DNA from 3 places in the Hydrogenophaga sp. RWCD_12 genome. Region 3 is predicted to be linked to each of the others. Evidence: predicted binding sites of a transcription regulator. Region 3 holds the regulator's gene; each other region holds the start of a gene.
What was found. Region 3 encodes FNR, which switches genes on or off when oxygen is low (the NO sensors DNR and NnrR bind a similar motif). Its sites were predicted from a motif close to TTGATNNNNATCAA; they were not measured.

Region 1 (4,492 bases), on a different contig from region 3:
GAACGGACCCATCGCAGACTGGCCAGTGCCACAGGCGGTCGGCGTGACGCCCCGGTAGAGCACCATGCGCGGCTTCTCGTACTGGCTGCCACTCTGCTGGAACAGGGTGGTCCAGACGTCCTCGGTGCCGGCCAGCACCGAAGACACGAAGCGGCCCATCTCGTCGTCGGGTTTGTCGGTCTTGCCCGATGCGGCGGGCACCGTCTGGGCCGAGTCGGGCATCAATTCCCCGCCACCGCCGAGCACGCCCAGCACCGTCAGCGGGTTGATGCCGAAGATCCAGCTGGCCAGCAGCGCGATCACGATGGTGCCGAATCCGATGCCACGGCCGCCCACGCGCCGAGGTGCACCGCCTCCGCCGCCAAACATGCCACCGCTTTCATTGCGACGGTCCTCGATGTTGTCCGACTGGCGGTTGTTTTCCCATTTCATGTGCGCACTCCTCGGGCCACCTGTGTCGGGGCCAACGCTGCATTATGCAAACGAAAGCACCAACAAAAAGCGCTGCCGAGGCAGCGCTTGCGAAAGTACCGTTGCTGAGGCGATCAGGCCACAGCGGGCTTGAAGTCGCTGGTCGGCTGGCCCTGGAAGTCGGTCCAGCAGCGGCGGGTGAAATCGTAGAGCTTGCACTTGCGCGCGGTCTCGAAGTACCAGCGCCAGGAGAAGCGCTGGATGATGATGCGACCGGGCAAGGTGTCTTCCAGCAGTTTCTGCGCGTTCTTGAGCTTGTACAGCGGCACGCTCATGTCCACATGGTGGGCGGTGTGCTCCATGATGTGGTGCATCAGGGCACCGATCTTCATCGGGAATGTCAGGTGCACCGTGGTCGACACGAAAGGCGCGGCCTTGGCCCAGGCGTGCTTGTCGTCGTGCCACTGCACCGCGGTGTGCGTGTGGTGCACGTAGACCACGAAACCGATCATGGCGTTCCAGAACAGGAACGGGATCACGAACCCGTATCCCACCAGCGCCCAGGCCGACTGGTCAGTGCCATAGGCGGCACCGATCAGGGCCGCGATCCACAGCACGGCATAGACCGTCACCAGCACGCCGTCGCGCGTGAATTCCGGGCGGCTGGTGCCCATGTAGGTCTTGCGCGGGAAATACATGCGGTTCCACCACATCTCGACCAGGTAATACAGCGCCGGGCCCCAGCCACTGCGGTAGATGCGCTCCATGAAACGGCGTCCGGGCTTGAGACCCTCGAACTCTTCCTTGGTCAGCGGCGCCCAGACGAAGTCCACGCCCTTGAGGTTGGTGTAGCCGTGGTGCACGACGTTGTGTCCGACTTCCCAGAGGCTGTACGGCGTGAGCGAGGGCACCATCGCGATGCGGCCCAGGATGCGGTTGAGGCCGCGGTGCGGCGTGTAGCTCTGGTGGCAGGCGTCATGGCCGATGATGAACAGGCGCCCGATCACGAAACCAGCGGCCAGGCCACAGACCAGCTTGGCCCACCAGGCGTCCAGCAACACCGTACCGACGATCAGGGCCAGGAACGCGATCCAGTCAATGACCAGCAGCGCGATGCCCACGGCAGTGCGCTGCTCGGCAATCGGCGTCAGCCAGCCGCGAATCACTTTGCGGTGTGGCAGTGGCTGCCCGAGCGGAATCGGATCGGGAGGCAGGGCGTGGACGTTCGGGTCAGACATTCTGGGTCGGAAGGGAGCTAACACCCGGCTGGCGGGCACCATGTGAGGCCACGATTTCGCCGCATTTCTGCACCGAATCGAGCGATCTCCCTAATTTTATCTGGCGTCCGTGAAGACTGCCTGACAAATATCAAGGCAGAAAAAGGGCTTTTCCGGACAACCGGCGCAATCAGGTCTTTGGCAGTGTGACGCCGACCTGGCCCTGGTACTTGCCGCCGCGGTCCTTGTAGCTGGTCTCGCAGACCTCGTCGCTCTCGAAGAACAAGACCTGCGCGCAGCCCTCACCAGCGTAGATCTTGGCCGGCAGCGGCGTCGTATTGCTGAACTCCAGCGTCACGTAGCCTTCCCATTCGGGTTCAAAGGGCGTGACATTGACGATGATGCCGCACCGTGCGTAGGTGCTCTTGCCCAGACAGATGGTGAGCACATTGCGCGGGATGCGGAAGTACTCCATCGTGCGCGCCAGCGCAAAGCTGTTGGGCGGGATCACGCAGACATCCTTGTTGATGTCCACGAAACTGTTCTCGTCGAAGTTCTTCGGGTCCACCACCGTGCTGTGGATGTTGGTGAAGACCTTGAATTCGGGCGCACAGCGGATGTCGTAGCCGTAGCTGCTGGTGCCGTAGCTGACGATCTTTTCGCCGGCCGCGTTCTGCCGGACCTGGCCGGGCTCGAAGGGCTCGATCATTCCGTGCTCTTCGGCCATGCGGCGGATCCATTTGTCGCTCTTGATGCTCATGCTGCGTGCTCCGTGAATAGCCCCCGATTGTAGGGAGCGCCCTGCTGGGCTGCCGCAGCGGACTCAGGCCGTGACTGTCCGGCTCACGACCCGGTCATCACCCAACACGATCAGCGCGAACAACAACTCGTCCAGATTGCCAGCCTGCGCCGTCTTGCGGGCCAGTAGCGGCGTGGCCTTCGGGTTCAGCACCACGAAGTCTGCTTCGTTGCCCGGCGTGAGGTTGCCGACCACTCCCTGCAGGCCCAACGCCAGCGCGGCGCCCGCGGTGTGTTGCCACCACAGCTGGCCCGGCGTCAGGCTCAGCCCCGGTTTGGTGTGCCCTTCGCGCCCCACATAGTACGCGGCCATCATGGTGTGGAAGGGAGAAAAGCTGGTTCCACCACCCACATCGCTGGCCAGGCCGTAGCGCATGCCAGCGGCATCGGCCGCTGCGTAGTCAAAGAAGCCGCTGCCCAGGAACAGGTTGCTGGTGGGGCTGATGGCCGCGGCGGCGCCCGTTTCCTTCATCAGACGCCGGTCGTGCGCGTCGAGATGGATGCAATGGGCGTAGACCGCGCGCTCGCGCAGCAGACCGAAATCCCCATACACACCCAGGTAGCTGCGAGCGTCCGGGAAAAGCTCTGCCACCCACTTCACTTCATCGTGGTTCTCGGCCACATGCGACTGGATCCACACATCGCCGTACTTCGCGGCGAGTTCGCCCGCACCACGCAACTGCGCCTCACTGCTGGTTGGCGCAAAGCGCGGCGTGATCGCATAACCCAACCGATCCACGCCGTGCCAGCGGCGGATCAGGCTTTCGGTGTCGATCAGGCTTTGTTCGGTCTGGTCGCGCACGCCGTCCGGGCTGTGTCGGTCCTGCAGCACCTTGCCGGTGATGAAGCGCAGTCCGCGTGACTGGGCCACCTCGAAGGCAGCGTCCACCGACGCCGGATGCGAAGACGCGAAGGTCAGTGCCGTCGTGACGCCATGGCGGGCCAGTTCGTCGAAGAAGAAATCGGCCACGCTGCGCGCATAGTCCTTGTCGGCAAAACGCGATTCGTGGGGAAAGGTGTAGTTCTCCAGCCAGGGCAGCAGACCGGCCGCCGGCGCACCAATCACATCGGTCTGCGGATAGTGCACGTGCAAGTCGATGAAGCCTGGCGCGATCAGGTATCCCCGCAGGTCTTCCACCGCCACGCCGGCAAAACGTTCGATCAACGCATCGTGATCTCCGACCGCGCGCACCACCTTGCGGCCGTGCGCGTCGGGACCAACGACCAGCAGGCCGTCGGACTCATACAGGGGTTGGTGGTCGTCGCCGAATCGGAGCAACGCGGCGCGGTAGGCTTTCATCACCGGCGAAGCTTAGCCGCCGCACCGTCACTGCGCATACTGACTGTCGCATAACCACCATCTGGCCGTGCAACCCGTCACGCAAACCCGCAAAGCCTCAGCGAGAGACCTTGCCAATCACGCCGTCGGCGAACCAGTTCATGCCGAGGATCGCGCCATCGTCCAGCGACTGCCCCGGTGCGATCACGGTCTTGCCTTCGTTGTCCTTCACACCCCGCTTGCCGCCGGTGAACACCGCGAGCTTTCCGGCCGCCATCTCGGCCTGGCGCTTCTGCACCTCGGACTGCACGGCGGCGGGCACCTTGCTGCCGAAGCTGTCGACGCGGATCATGCCTTCGCGCACGCCACCCCAGACGCTGCCGCTCTTCCAGCTGCCATCCAGCACCGCCTTGACACGCCGCGTGTAGTAGTCGCCCCACTGGTGCGTGACTGCCGCCACCTGCGCATCGGGCGCCACCTTGCGCATGTCGGAGTGGTAGGCCACGGCGAGCCTGCCGCGTTCCTGTGCCGCGACCATCACGGCGTTCGAGCCGGTGTGGAATGCCAGCACTTCGGCGCCCTGGTTCATCAGGCTCACCGCCGCGTCGCGTTCGCGCGGCGGGTTGAACCATTCACCGAGGAACACCACGCGCACCGTCGCCTTCGGATTGACCGAGCGCATGCCAAGCGCGAAGGCATTGATGCCCTGCACCACCTCGGGAATTGGAAAACCCGCGACGTAACCGGCTTGCGTCGCCATCCGCCCCGCGGCGATGCCGGCGAGGTA
Region 2 (4,492 bases), on a different contig from region 3:
ACCTGCTGGTCCACGAGCAGACGCACATCCTGCAGCGCAGCCACCCGGCGATCTTTGACGGGCTGAACACCCAGTTTCTTGGCTTCGTGCGCGTCCCGGCCCCGCAGATGCCGGCGCTGCAGGAGCGCGGCGTGATCAATCCCGATGCACCGGTGAGCGAATGGATTTTCCCGCTGCCCGGTTCGCCCGGCGAGGCGGTGCTGCCCTGGCTGCAGCTGGGCAATCTGCAGACGCCAAGCATGCCGCGCGACTTCCAGAAGCAGGCCGTGCGCTTTCGCCTGGAACAAGGTCAGTGGCGCCTGCAGGAACCCGATGGGCGCCCATCCTCCGGACCGCTGCTGGAAGTGCAGGGCTATGTGGACGCGTTCCCCAACCGGAACGAGCTCTACCACCCCCACGAAATTGCCGCGGACCTGCTGGGATACTGGCTGGCTGGCCGGACCGACGCCAGTGCCCAACACCCCCTGCGCCGCGCACTCCCGGCGTGGGCGACACAGTCCCTGAAATAGACTTCCGCCAACGGACACCACCGACCGATGCGCCAACTCCTGCTGCTCTTCTTCTCGATCGCCGCCGGCTACGGTCTGTGGCTTTTGACCCGTCCGCTGGTCAGACCCGAGCAGATCGGTCTGATCAAGCGCCACGGCCTGCGGCTGGCCGCCGTGGCCCTGGTGCTGCTAGCCATGCTGGTCGTCGCCTACTTCGTTCCCTCCACCAAACTGCTCTGACCATGACCGCCTCTGCCGCCCTGCGCCGACTGACCGTTCCCGCTGCCGCTTTGCTGCTGGCAGCCTGCAGCCAGATCGACACCGGCAACGTCGGCGTGGAACGCACGCTGGGCAAGGTCGGCACCGAGGCGCTGAACCCCGGCGTCTACTTCACACTGTTCAAGACCGTCGACGAGTTCACGACCAAGGAAGTCAGCTTCCAGCTCAACGACATGACGCCCAAGAGCCGGGACAACCTGACGATGAAAGACGTCGACATCGACGTCTACTACAAGACCACGCCCGCGGCCGTGCCCGCGCTCTACATCAAGTACCAGGGTGATGTGGTGCAGCACAACCAGATCGTGCAGGGCGGCACCAAAGACCTGGTGGTGGCCTTCAGCCGCGTCTCGCGCGAAGCCCGCGAAGCGATCTACAAATCTGTCGCCGAGCTGGACGCGACCACCATGCACACCAAACGCACCGAACTGTCGGAGATGGTCCGCGCCCGGCTGCAGCAGGAACTGGAAAAGAACGACCCCGGCGCGTTCGTCGTCACCGCCGTCAACGTCCGCAACCTGCTGACCGACCCGGCCATCGAGGCCGCCATCCGCTCGCGCGCCGAGACCGACCAGGCGATCGAAAAGAAGCGCAAGGAAGTCGAACTGGCCAAGGCCGAGGCCGAAAGACTCATCGTGCAGGCCCAGGGCGAAGCAAAAGCCAACGAAATCATCAGCGCCTCGCTCACGCCCTCCCTCAAGGAAATCAAGCTGGCCGAGATTCAGCGAGACACCGCCCTGGCGCTGGCCAGCAAGCCTGGCAACACCGTGCTGCTCGGCGGCTCCGCCACGCCGCTCGTCAACGTCGGCAAGTAGCCGCTCAAGACCGGCGGCCAAACGCCGATCTAGACGACAAACAAGTCCATGGAATGTCCATGGACCACATCCCTGGATGGAGGTTTGTCGTGTCGCTTCTCATGATGTGGATTGCTGGTGTCCTGGCACTGGCGTTGGCCTGGTGGTTTTTCCGGCGCCCGACGCCGACGGCGACCGCTTCGCCACACGTCGCCGTTCAACGCGTCAGCACGCCGGCGCCCAAAGCCTCGCCCCCCACCGCCGCACCGGCACAGGTGCCGACCTTGCGCGAACCCGTGGCGCCGGTGCAGGAGCCACTGCCGGCCAGTCTGTCGGAGTTCCGCTGGCTGGGCGCGCAGGACATGGAACCGGCGCACCGCGACACCCTGCTGACCGCCGTGCGCGGCATTCCCAAGCCCCCGCGCTCGATGCAGAAGCTGCTCTCGCCCGACTTCGTCGCGCGCGCCGGTTCGGCCGAACTGAGCGATCTGGTGATGGGCGAACCGCTGATCGCCGCCAAGATCCTCTCGACCGTCAACGCCCCGATCTACGGCCTGCACACGCCCGTGACCAACATCGGCCAGGCCGTCACCTTCCTGGGCATGAACACGGTGCGCAGCATCTGCCTGCAGTACATGCTGGCCGAAGCCTTCAAGCCCAAGCTGGCCGAAGCGCAACGCAGCTTTGACGCGATCTGGAAGGCCAGCGCGATCGCCAGCGAACTCTGTGTGCGGCTGGCCAAGGCGCTCAATCTGCCCGACCAGGGCACGCTCTCGACCCAGGTGGTGCTCAGCTTCGTGGGACAGCTCGCCACCGCCTCGCTGATCCCGATGTCCGGGCTGGAAAAGTGGCTGGATCGCGGCCGCCTGGAGCGCGCCCGCCTGGAGCAGGAACTGCTGGGCCTGAATGCGACCGAAATCGGCGGGCTGCTGATGAAGTCCTGGGAATTGCCCGAGGAACTGGTCAACGACGTCAGCGGCGTCGGCCGCCAGCTGGTCACACCCTTCATGTCGACCGACCCGAAACGCGCGCCGCGCTTCGCGCTGGGTTACCTCTGTGCCCGGCTGGGTGAACGCCTGGCGCTGGGTCAGCTAGAAAGCCTTGAAGGCTACAGCTCGCAGCAGGACGGCGGCGTCGACACCTACCACCTGCGCGCCAGCCTCTCGCACCCGGCACTGGCCAAACTGGACCAGGCTCTGGCCTCACCCGAGCTGCAGGCCACGGTGGACCAGATGCTGGGCCGGGTCGCGGCCGAAGCCTGACCCTCCCGCCGGACCTGCGCCTTCAGTTCGAGGCGATCGAGGGCGCTGGACCGTAGCTGTTGTCGCCTTCGCTGGGCTGCACGGCCCAGTAGATCAGGAGGATCCAGCCGATCAGCGGGATCAGCGCCACCAGTTGCCACCAGCCGCTCTTGCCGATGTCGTGCAGGCGGCGTGCGCCCACCGCCAGCGACGGCAGCAGTGTGGCCAGCGAGAACAGGTTGGCCAGCATGCCGGCCCGGACCGACCCCAGCACGATCGACACCACGATGATGAACAGCACCCACCACCAGTACTCCGACCGGGGTGCCCGGCCCTCGAAGCCCACGTACTTGGTGAAACACTGCTTGACCGCGTCAACAAAGTTCATGCCGCTCTCCTCCAGGTTGAAAATTTCATGATAGCCCCGGCGACCCGGGCTGGCTTGACCCCGGTCAAGCGCTGCCGGCCGGGTTTGCGGCTACAGTGACGCCCCATGGACGCGACCACCACCCACGAAGCTCCCGCCCAGGCCATTGCCGGCCTGGACTGGAACCCGCAACTGCACACCGGCGACGGCCGCATGGACGACACCCACGAAGAATTCGTGGAGATGCTCAACCAACTGCTGGCCACCCCGCAGGACCAGCAACTGCCGCTGTACCTGCGCTTCATCGAGCACACCAAAGAGCACTTCGCGCAGGAAGAGCGCTGGATGGTCGCGACCGGCTTTGCTGCAGACAACTGCCACGCCGGCCACCACGCCACGATCATGGAAACGCTCCACGCCGTGGTCGAGCACTACGAGAAAGACGACAAGGAAATCATCACCCGCTTGGCGGAAGCGCTGGTCGAGTGGTTCCCGCAACACGCCGCCAGCATGGACGCCGGTCTTGCGCTGCACATGAAGGAAGTCGGCTTCGACTCGAAGACCGAAACCCTGGCCGACCCGGACCGGGTCCGCCCCGCCACCATGAGCGGCTGCGGCAGCGTCAGCTGCTCGTGAAGCCTGACAGGGCCGCCCGCTGGCCCTGAGCAAGTCCCGCTACAGTGGGCGGATGCCCACACCGCACTCCACCGCGTCCCTCTTCGCTCCGGCCTTCGCGCTGGCAGCCTGGACCTTCTGCATCCTGGTGCTGATTGCGTTCCGGCGCCTGCAGGCGGGCTTCAACGGCACCATCTCGCCACGCGAATACGCGCTGGGTGAGTCCGGCCGGGTAACCGCCACCGTGTCGCTGCCCAACCGCAACTACATGAACCTGCTGGAGCTTCCGCTGCTGTTTTACGTGGCGGTGCTGCTGGCGCACGCAACCGCCAACGCGACGCCGCTGTTGATCGGCCTCGCCTGGGCCTACGTCGCGCTGCGCATCGTGCACAGCCTGATCCACATCACCTACAACCACGTGCTGCACCGCTTCCTCGCGTTCGCGGCCAGCAACTTCGTGTTGCTCGGCATGTGGGCGCTGCTGGCCCGCGCCATCCTGCTGTCCTGACCACACGAACCACACCATGAACACACCCACCGCCACGCAGCCGCCCGCGGGCAGCCGCATCGCCGGCCGCATCGCTGGCGCCGACTTCCACGACGCCTGGAGCATCGACGCGGCGGACCCGTCGCTCAGCGCGCTCGGCCAGTTCCTCAAGGCGGTGCAGACCACGCCGCGCTGGGTCGAGACCTGCATGACGCTGCGCA
Region 3 (4,492 bases):
AGGCGCGTGGTGAGCCTCGCGGAGCCCGGTCGAAGAAGGCCGATCCAAAGGCCCTTGGACTGGGAGCCTGCGTCGATTGCACGCTGTGTGTTCAGGTGTGTCCTACCGGCATCGACATCCGCAAAGGTTTGCAGTACGAATGCATCGGATGTGGTGCCTGCATCGATGTGTGTGACGAAGTGATGGACAAGGTGGGCTATCCGCGAGGGCTGGTCAAGTACTCGACCCAGAACGGGATGGCCCAAGGCTGGACGCGCGATCAGATGGTCCGTCATGCGTTCAGGCCTCGGGTGCTGGTGTATTCCGCCATTCTGGGGGCCATCACGCTGGCAGTGTTCGTCAGCCTGTTCCTGCGTACTCCTCTCAAGGTGGATGTGATCCGGGACCGTGGGGCGCTCTCCAGGATGGTGGACCAGGGGCGCATCGAGAACGTGTTCCGGCTCCAGATCATGAATGCGACCGAGTCGACGCAGCACTATTCGATCAGCGTGGACGGTCTTGAGGGCGTGATGATCGCGTCCGAAAGCCAGGCGGAGGTCCTTCCGACGGAAGTTCGCTCGGTCGCGATCCGGGTTCAGACACCTCCGAACGTCGCACCTGCAGGCTCGCACCCCATCCATTTCACCATTCGTTCCCAGGGGCCGGACGTGGCGCAGGTGATCGAGAAGGCCGTTTTCATCGTTCCGCGCTAAACTGAAAGCTCATATCCATGTCATACGCCATGTCTGCCCAACCAACTGCCTCCAACAATTCCACCCGCACTCCATGGTGGAAGGTCCCCCACATGTGGATGGTGGTTGGTGGCCCCCTGGCAGTGGTGGTGGCCAGTGTGGCGACGTTTGTGATCGCCGCCAGTCATCCGGACCCGGTGCTCAACAAGGCGGACTACGAACGCGACCTCGCAGCTGCCCAGAAACTGCAGGGGCAGGCGCGGGTGGATGCGTTGATCACCCTGCAGCCTGCCGGTCAGGCGCGCAATCACGCGGCCTCACCGGTCGTAGGTACCACGGACCCGACGAAATAAGCGCCCCACACACCGGTTGAGGCGTCAAGCGAACAAGGAGACAGTTCATGAAGACTCAACGGTGGATGTGGATAGCGTGGCCCGCCTTCCTGGTGGCGGCGGTGCTGGAAATGATCGTGTTTGCGATGGTCGATCCCGGTGACCTGCACTGGTTCGGAAACCCGCTGGGGCTCTCGCGACAGGCGATCTATACCTTGGCCTTTTTTGTCTTCTGGGGCATCACCATGGCCTCCAGCGCGCTGACCACCTTGTTGGCCATGTCTCCGTTCGAAGTCAACCGCTGCCCGGTGCCCGAGGGGCAACGCCCGGAGGATTGCGCCAGGAATGGCCAGTGTTGTTGACTCAGCCTGTGCAAACAAAAAGCCCCGCTGATGCGGGGCTTTTTCATGTCGGGAGCTTCCTCAGCGGCAGGTCTGTGGATTCACGATCTGCTTGAGCGCGTCGGTGTTCTTGATGTGCACGTAGCGCTGCTTGACCTCGATGATGCCCTCGTCGACGAACTTGGAGAAGGTACGGCTCACCGTTTCGAGCTTCATGCCGAGATAGCTGCCGATTTCTTCGCGTGTCATGCGCAGGATGAGCTCGGACTGCGAAAAACCGCGGGCGTGCAGACGTTGGACCAGATTGAGGAGGAACGCCGCAAGACGTTCTTCCGCCCGCATGCTGCCCAGCAGAAGCATCACGCTGTGGTCACGCACGATTTCCCGGCTCATGATCTTGTGCACATGGTGCTGCAAGGTCGTGAACTCCCGCGAAAGCTCTTCCACCTGGTCAAACGGCATGACGCAGACCTCGGCGTCTTCCAGCGCGATGGCATCACAGGAATGGCGGTCACTGACGATCCCATCCATGCCGATGATTTCACCCGTCATTTGAAAGCCGGTGACCTGGTCACGCCCATCGGCCGTGGTGACACTGGTCTTGAAGAATCCGGATCGGACGGCATAGAGCGAAGTGAACTTGTCCCCGGTGTTGAACAACGCCGATCCCCGCTTGATCCGTCGGCGGGTCGAAATGACGTTGTCGAGTTTGTCCATCTCCTCGGGATTGAGCCCCATGGGCAAGCACAACTCCCGCAGGTTGCAGCTCGAACAAGCCACTTTGATGCTTTGAATATCCATAATTCTTCCGGAATTGTGGCGAAGCTTAACCCATCGCTGGCGCCAGCATCAAGGCGCGGCGGGACAGTGAAAGGGTCACAAGGGAAAACCCGCGGGGCAGAGGGCCGCTTGATCTTGATCAAGGGCCTCTCCAAGGCCTTGCGGCACATTCGTCGCCTGAACTGGAGAACTGTTTGTGAGCCACGCCATTTCCGACGAACTTCTCAAGCGATTTGACATCCCGGGCCCCCGGTACACGTCATATCCGACGGCGGACCGTTTTGTTGAAGCCTTCGCCGAAGCCGACTATATCCAGGCACTGGAGCAGCGCCGGGCGGGCTCCCTGGCTTTGCCGCTGTCGCTGTATGTGCACATTCCCTTCTGCGAATCGGTGTGCTACTACTGCGCCTGCAACAAGGTCATCACCAAACACCACGAGCGCGCCGCCGAATACCTGCGCTACCTCTCGCGCGAGGTTGAACTGCAGGTGCAGCACTTTGGCAGGGGACACAGCGTTTCCCAGCTGCACCTGGGTGGAGGCACGCCCACCTTCCTGTCTGACGCGGAGCTTGAAGATCTGCTGGCCATGATCCGGCGCAACTTCACCCTGGTGCCGGGTGGCGAGTATTCGATCGAGGTGGATCCCCGCACAGTGACAGGGCAGCGTCTGCAGACGCTGGCTCGGCTGGGCTTCAACCGCCTGAGCTTCGGTGTGCAGGACTTTGACCCGGCGGTGCAGAAGGCGGTGCACCGGGTCCAACCGGTGGAGCAGGTGTTCGAGTTGGTCGAAACCGCCCGCAAGATCGGCTTTGAGTCGGTCAACGTCGATCTGATCTACGGGTTGCCGCTGCAAACACCCGAGTCATTCGCGCGCACGTTGGCACAGGTCAACCAGTTGCGGCCGGACCGGATCGCGTTGTATGCCTATGCTCATCTGCCGGCGCGCTTCAAGCCGCAGCGCCGCATCGTGGCGGCAGAGCTGCCCAGCGGGGGAGACAAACTGTCGATGCTTTCGGCTTCGCTGGATGCGATGAGCGAGGCCGGTTATGTGTATGTGGGCATGGACCACTTTGCTTTGCCGACCGACGCCTTGGCGGTGGCCAAGCGCCAGGGCCGTCTGCACCGCAACTTCCAGGGCTACAGCACGCAACCGGATTGCGATCTGATCGCTCTGGGTGTGTCCGCGATCGGACGCATCGGGGCAACCTACAGCCAGAACGCAAAGACGATCGAAGAGTATTACGACGCGCTGGACCAGGGACGGCTGCCGATCGTGCGCGGCCTGGCTTTGACGCGCGACGACCTGCTGCGCCGCTCGGTCATCATGTCGCTGATGTGCCAGGGGCAGTTGCAGTTCGAATCCATCAATCTCGGTCATCTGATCGATTGCAAGACGTACTTCGCCAGAGAACTCGAGGTCCTCGAGGACTATGCCAAACAAGGGCTGGTGCGCATCGATGAGGCAGGGGTGGAGGTGACGGCGACCGGCTGGTATCTGGTGCGGGCCATCGCCATGGTGTTCGACAAGAATCTGCAGGTCGATCAGGATCGCGCGCGGTTCTCGAAGATCATCTGACCGGCGCGGGTTTCGTCCGTCCTGCAGGCATGCCCTGCTAGAGTGCCTGCATGCAAACTTCCATGGCTCTGACAGCCCTATTCATGGGCATCGCCGGTGGACCGCATTGCGTGGCGATGTGCGGTGCTGCCTGTGCCGGCATCAGCCGTGGAGCGGCTGGTGGGCAAAACAGCAACGTGGCATTGCTGACCTTTCAGGCCAGCCGTCTCGTGGGTTATGCGACGTTCGGTGCGTTCGCGGCCGGCTCGGTGCAGGGGCTGGCCTGGCTGGGCACCAACACCGCCGTCATCCGTCCGATCTGGGCGATGTTCCATGTGGCCGCTTTGCTGCTGGGGTTCGTGCTGATCTGGCAGGCGCGCCAGCCTGCCTGGCTGGACGGTCTGGCACAGGGGGTCTGGCGACACACCCGGCCGATGTTGAACCGCCTGGGTAGCCGCGCGCCCGTGGTCCTGGGCGTGGCCTGGGCGCTGATGCCCTGCGGGCTGCTGTATTCGGCCTTGATGGTGGCCTCGCTGTCTGCAAGCGCCGTGCAGGGCGCGATGATCATGGCGCTGTTTTCCGCGGGCACTTCGCTTTCCCTCACCATCGGACCCTGGCTGCTGCTGCGCCTGAAGGGCGACGGCTCGGGCGGTTGGGGAATCCGGCTGGCGGGTCTGGCACTCGCCGCCACCTCAGGCTGGGCACTCTGGATGGGCATCACCAACCCGACAGGGTTATGGTGCGCGTGATCAGGTCGAGCGACTTGGCAGCGTGGCCAGAACCAGTCCCAGCAAGGCCACCGCAAAAGCCACG

Region 1: ACLIJ1_RS10235 (fatty acid desaturase) is a predicted target of FNR. The motif match lies at 1,770-1,783, and genes of this name have one in related genera.
Region 2: ACLIJ1_RS00225 (hemerythrin domain-containing protein) is a predicted target of FNR. The motif match lies at 3,245-3,258, and genes of this name have one in related genera.

Annotation. Positions count from the first base shown of each region.
Region 1 is NZ_JBKIXC010000002.1:650,915-655,406, reverse strand. It holds gene ACLIJ1_RS10240 (neutral zinc metallopeptidase) at 1-432, opposite strand, end outside; gene ACLIJ1_RS10235 (fatty acid desaturase) at 546-1,649, opposite strand; gene dcd (dCTP deaminase) at 1,819-2,388, opposite strand; gene guaD (guanine deaminase) at 2,452-3,726, opposite strand; gene ACLIJ1_RS10220 (BMP family ABC transporter substrate-binding protein) at 3,824-4,492, opposite strand, start outside.
Region 2 is NZ_JBKIXC010000001.1:44,866-49,357, reverse strand. It holds gene ACLIJ1_RS00250 (hypothetical protein) at 1-509, shown strand, start outside; gene ACLIJ1_RS00245 (hypothetical protein) at 537-728, shown strand; gene ACLIJ1_RS00240 (SPFH domain-containing protein) at 731-1,582, shown strand; gene ACLIJ1_RS00235 (HDOD domain-containing protein) at 1,672-2,823, shown strand; gene ACLIJ1_RS00230 (DUF805 domain-containing protein) at 2,846-3,190, opposite strand; gene ACLIJ1_RS00225 (hemerythrin domain-containing protein) at 3,296-3,805, shown strand; gene ACLIJ1_RS00220 (MAPEG family protein) at 3,858-4,292, shown strand; gene ACLIJ1_RS00215 (DUF2867 domain-containing protein) at 4,309-4,492, shown strand, end outside.
Region 3 is NZ_JBKIXC010000005.1:495,925-500,416, forward strand. It holds gene ccoG (cytochrome c oxidase accessory protein CcoG) at 1-692, shown strand, start outside; gene ACLIJ1_RS20945 (hypothetical protein) at 785-1,024, shown strand; gene ACLIJ1_RS20950 (hypothetical protein) at 1,072-1,365, shown strand; gene fnr (fumarate/nitrate reduction transcriptional regulator Fnr) at 1,426-2,145, opposite strand; gene hemN (oxygen-independent coproporphyrinogen III oxidase) at 2,321-3,700, shown strand; gene ACLIJ1_RS20965 (sulfite exporter TauE/SafE family protein) at 3,751-4,428, shown strand; gene ACLIJ1_RS20970 (DMT family transporter) at 4,429-4,492, opposite strand, start outside.